One region of the Pantoea sp. X-Soil-YNGN-775 genome, then DNA from elsewhere that is predicted to be linked to it. Evidence: predicted binding sites of a transcription regulator. Region 1 holds the regulator's gene; the other holds the start of a gene.
The links. Region 1 encodes CRP, which controls carbon source genes, mostly activating them, when cyclic AMP is high. Its sites were predicted from a motif close to ATGTGANNNNNNTCACAT; they were not measured.
Positions count from the first base shown of each region.

Region 2: AC6I8I_RS00450 (PTS mannitol transporter subunit IICBA) is a predicted target of CRP. The motif match lies at 1,127-1,144, and genes of this name have one in related genera.

Region 1 covers NZ_AP035945.1:3,856,461-3,858,664, reverse strand. Annotated here, with positions in the region: gene AC6I8I_RS18185 (YccS/YhfK family putative transporter) at 1-942, opposite strand, end outside; gene crp (cAMP-activated global transcriptional regulator CRP) at 1,000-1,632, opposite strand; gene AC6I8I_RS18175 (OsmC family protein) at 1,936-2,204, shown strand, end outside.
Region 2 covers NZ_AP035945.1:98,973-101,176, forward strand. Annotated here, with positions in the region: gene AC6I8I_RS00450 (PTS mannitol transporter subunit IICBA) at 1-985, opposite strand, end outside; gene AC6I8I_RS00455 (DUF3053 domain-containing protein) at 1,428-2,144, opposite strand.

The DNA of each region.
Region 1 (2,204 bases):
CCCCACCGGATTATCAGGATGCTGACGGGCGATTTTTTCCAGCGCGCTGAGCTGCTTCTCCATGCCAAAACGATCCGGTAACTGGTGATAGAGAATGTTATCCGCCAGCACCCGTAAGCGGGCCGAAATAGTCTGGGCATTCCAGCGGATCACCGCTTCGGCATGGCTCTGCTCCACCAGTTTCTGCACCTCTTCCGGCTGATGCAGGCTGACCGAGATGTGTTCCTGCAGGTCCAGCGCCACCTGAAAGGCGCGGGTCAGCCGCTTATGGCTGTGATCCCGGCTGGCGGAAAGCATGTGCATCTGCTGGTAACAGGTGGTGATCATATCGACCACTTTCTGCTGGCGCGCCAGCAGCGGCGGCAGGGCCTTTTCCGGGTCGGTCAGCTGGGTCAGCAGGGTATATTTGGCATCGCAATAGTTGGCCAGTTCGCGGTAGATCAGGCTCAGGCTTTCACGCATCGGCTGCTCTTTCCACAGCCAGAACCAGAACCAGTTAAACAGCCCATACCATAGCGTGCCGCCGATATAGAGCAGCGGCGGCACATAGATCGGCATACGGCCAATCAGGCTCAGCGTGAAGATGGCGGCGATCAGGGTGCCGGGCAGCAGGCGGCCGTGCAGCGGACTGATTTCGCCGGTGACCCCCAGCAGCAACGGCAAGGCGAACAGAATCAGCGGCAGCGGAATGGCGTGCTGCGTCAGCCACTGAATCAGAAAGCTGCCGAGCGCAAACAGGCTGCCGCCGACAATCAGGCGTTTGAAGAAGCGTTTATGCGGGGTATCCAGACCGGCGATATTGCAACAGGCGGGAACTAACGAGAACAGCAGACCTTTTTGCAGGTCGCCAGCCAGCCAGCCCAGCGCCACGGGCAGACAGAGCACCAGGGTTTGCCGCAAGGCGTAGTTGACTTCAGGATGGTAAATAATTCGACGCCACATCGGCCCAACACAAACAATAACGGCGCGATGTTGCCATCACGCCGTGGGTGACAGGAATTAGCGGGTGCCGTAAACGACGATGGTTTTGCCGTGTGCAGAGATCAGATTCTGATCTTCCAGCATCTTCAAAATACGGCCCACGGTTTCACGTGAACAACCAACGATTTGGCCAATTTCCTGACGAGTAATTTTAATTTGCATGCCGTCGGGATGCGTCATGGCGTCTGGCTGCTTCGCCAGGTTAAGCAGAGTCTGAGCAATGCGTCCGGTCACGTCGAGGAAAGCGAGGTTACCCACTTTTTCAGACGTAACCTGCAGGCGACGCGCCATCTGCGACGACAGTCGCATCAGGATATCCGGGTTAACCTGGATCAGCTGACGGAATTTCTTGTAGGAAATCTCCGCCACTTCGCACGCGGTTTTCGCACGTACCCAGGCGCTGCGCTCCTGACCTTCTTCGAACAGGCCAAGCTCGCCAATGAAATCGCCCTGATTCAGGTAAGAAAGAATCATCTCTTTGCCTTCTTCATCTTTGATCAGAACCGCAACGGAACCTTTCACGATGTAGTAAAGCGTTTCAGCTTTTTCACCTTGATGAATCAGCGTACTTTTGGATGGATACTTGTGAATATGGCAATGGGACAGGAACCATTCGAGTGTAGGGTCTGTTTGCGGTTTGCCGAGAACCATTCGCTATTATCCTCTGTTGTAATCGTGCCCAAAATACAGGGGGCAGTTTTCCCTGTCAGGCGATGAAAGCTTCAAGCGTTTCCCTTACAGGAAATTATTCGGGCTGCATTCGGCGCAGTGCGCATCATTCTTCCCGGCTTCGCCATCAGGTGACGAAAAATATTTTCAGCACTGTTTGTAGCACAGCTTTTGCCGACTGTCTTCTGTTGTCTCGCTTCAGCTAACAGCGGATTTCTCTGGATTGCTGTTTACCAGGCGAAAGCGTACTCTGACGGCAAAACCGCATATTCTGGAGCGAAAATCATGCAGGCAAGAGTGAAATGGGTAGAAGGACTGACATTCCTCGGTGAGTCGTCATCCGGTCATCAGGTGTTAATGGATGGCAATTCGGGTGATAAAGCGCCCAGCCCAATGGAGATGGTGCTGATGGCGGCGGGCGGATGCAGCGCCATCGACGTGGTTTCAATTCTGCAAAAAGGTCGCAACGATGTGGCTGATTGTGAAGTGAAACTGACCTCAGAACGTCGTGAAGAAGCGCCGCGAATCTTTACGCACATCAACCTGCACTTTAT
Region 2 (2,204 bases), 480 kb from region 1:
CTACGAAGGAAACCGCGAATGCCGCGATGATCGCCGCGATATTGGCGAAGTAAGCGCCTTTTGGCGTCATCGCCAGCACGGCGAGGATAGAACCTGGTGAAGCAGGGGAGACCAGACCGCCATTCAGCAGCGTCAGGGTAAAGACGCCCGTCATCCCGCCGAGGATCACCGCCAGCAGCAGACGCGGCGCCATCAGTACATACGGGAAGTAGATCTCATGGATGCCGCCGAGGAAGTGGATAATCGCCGCGCCGCCCGCAGACTGTTTCGCACTGCCACGACCAAAGAACATGTACGCCATCAGCACGCCCATGCCGGGACCTGGGTTGGCTTCAATCAGGAAGAAAATTGATTTGCCCGCTTCGCTCGCCTGCTGGATGCCGAGTGGCGAGAAGATGCCGTGGTTAATGGCGTTGTTCAGGAACAGGATTTTCGCCGGTTCGACGAAGATGGAGGTTAATGGCAGCAGGTTATTCTGCACCATCAGGTTTACGCCCGCCGCGAGGATGTGCGACAACCCTTCAACCAGCGGACCGATAGCCAGGAACGCCAGCAGCGCCAGCAGCATACCGATAATGCCGGCAGAGAAGTTGTTGACCAGCATCTCGAAGCCGCTTTTGATTTTGCCGTCGACGACCCGGTCAAACGATTTGATCGCCCAGCCGCCCAGTGGACCGGCAATCATTGAGCCGAGGAACATCGGCATATCGGCACCAACAATCACCCCCATGGTGGTGATAGCACCGACCACGCCGCCGCGATCGCCGCCAACCAGACGTCCACCGGTAAAGCCGATCAGCAGCGGCAGCAGATAGGTGATCATCGGGCCAACCAGTTTGGCTAACGTTTCGTTAGGAATCCAGCCCGTTGGAATAAACAGTGCAGTGATGATACCCCAGGCGATAAACGCCCCGATATTTGGCATCACCATATTACTCAGAAAGCGACCAAAGCTCTGTACTTTGACCTTCACTGATGAGGACATAAACCCACCCCTTATTGAGACGCGCTGCAATAGGAGAGCGCGCTTGTTTTTGTTTAGCCACCCCGGCAGTCAGCCGATGGTATTACTGTATGCAGCCGGACTCTATCACGCGAATATGACGCTGCGTAGCGGCCGAAATAAGTGTGATTCAGATCACGTAATGCTGGTGGTAGCGGGGGTATTTTTAGTGATTAAGATCACAAAACAAACTAAGAACAGTCTTAAGTTGGCGAAACTTTAACCGCAAAACTGGCTTATCTGTGACGATTGTCACAATTGGAAAGCGGCAGTTTGTTATAACTATGTGACTTAGATCACAAACTATTTTTGGTCAAAAATGCGCCCGATCACACTTTGGACCGGCCAGCAGAAAGCAGGGGGAGAGTAAGGATCAAACGGAGAGAGAGAAGGGCAGGCGATCGACGCCTGCCGCTAAACGAGGTTACTGCAAACCACCCTGAACGGCACGTTGTGCCTGGGTCAGCGCCTGGGCATTGGCGGATAAGGTGCTCATCAGCGCGTTATATTGCGAAGCCTGCTCCTGGGTCGGGAACTGTACGCCGCCATCGTTAAAGCTGACGCGGGTGCCCTGGGTTTGCAGGAAATCACCGGTCTGCACCGCCGCCTGGCTCAGCGCCTGCAGCTGTGGCAACAGCGGAATAAGCTGATTCGCCGGCACGGTGACCACTTTGTTGTAGGCGGTATCGTAGACTTTTTTCAGATCATCAGACTGCTTCAGGGCCGCTTTGCTGCTGTCCGCCTGCATTTTGGCGCTTTCAATCTGTTGAGTGACAATTACCAGCGCACTGTTTGCCTGGCGCAGCGAATCGCGACGATTAAGGTAGTCCTGCGGCACGCGAATGGCAGAAAGCTCATCCACCACCGGACGCATACCCTGATCGACCGCTTTATTCGCCTGCTGCGAGAAGCCATACAGGATGGCGTAATCACCGGCAAAATTGCCAAAACTCTGTTTTTGGTTTTCGCTCAGGCTCGGCAGGTGCTCGCCACTGCGCATCACGGTATTCTGCAGAAAATCGATAAATGCTTTGCGCTGCTCGCCTTCTTTATCACCGCACGCGGTGAGTTGCAGCACGATCAGCGCGCTAGCGACTAAAAACGCGCCGCGCGCCCAGAGGCGTGTGAGTCCTAAAGCCATACGTTCAACTCCTGTCAGTGAAACTGGCTGATGTCCAGGTAAGAATGGCCTAAAGAATAG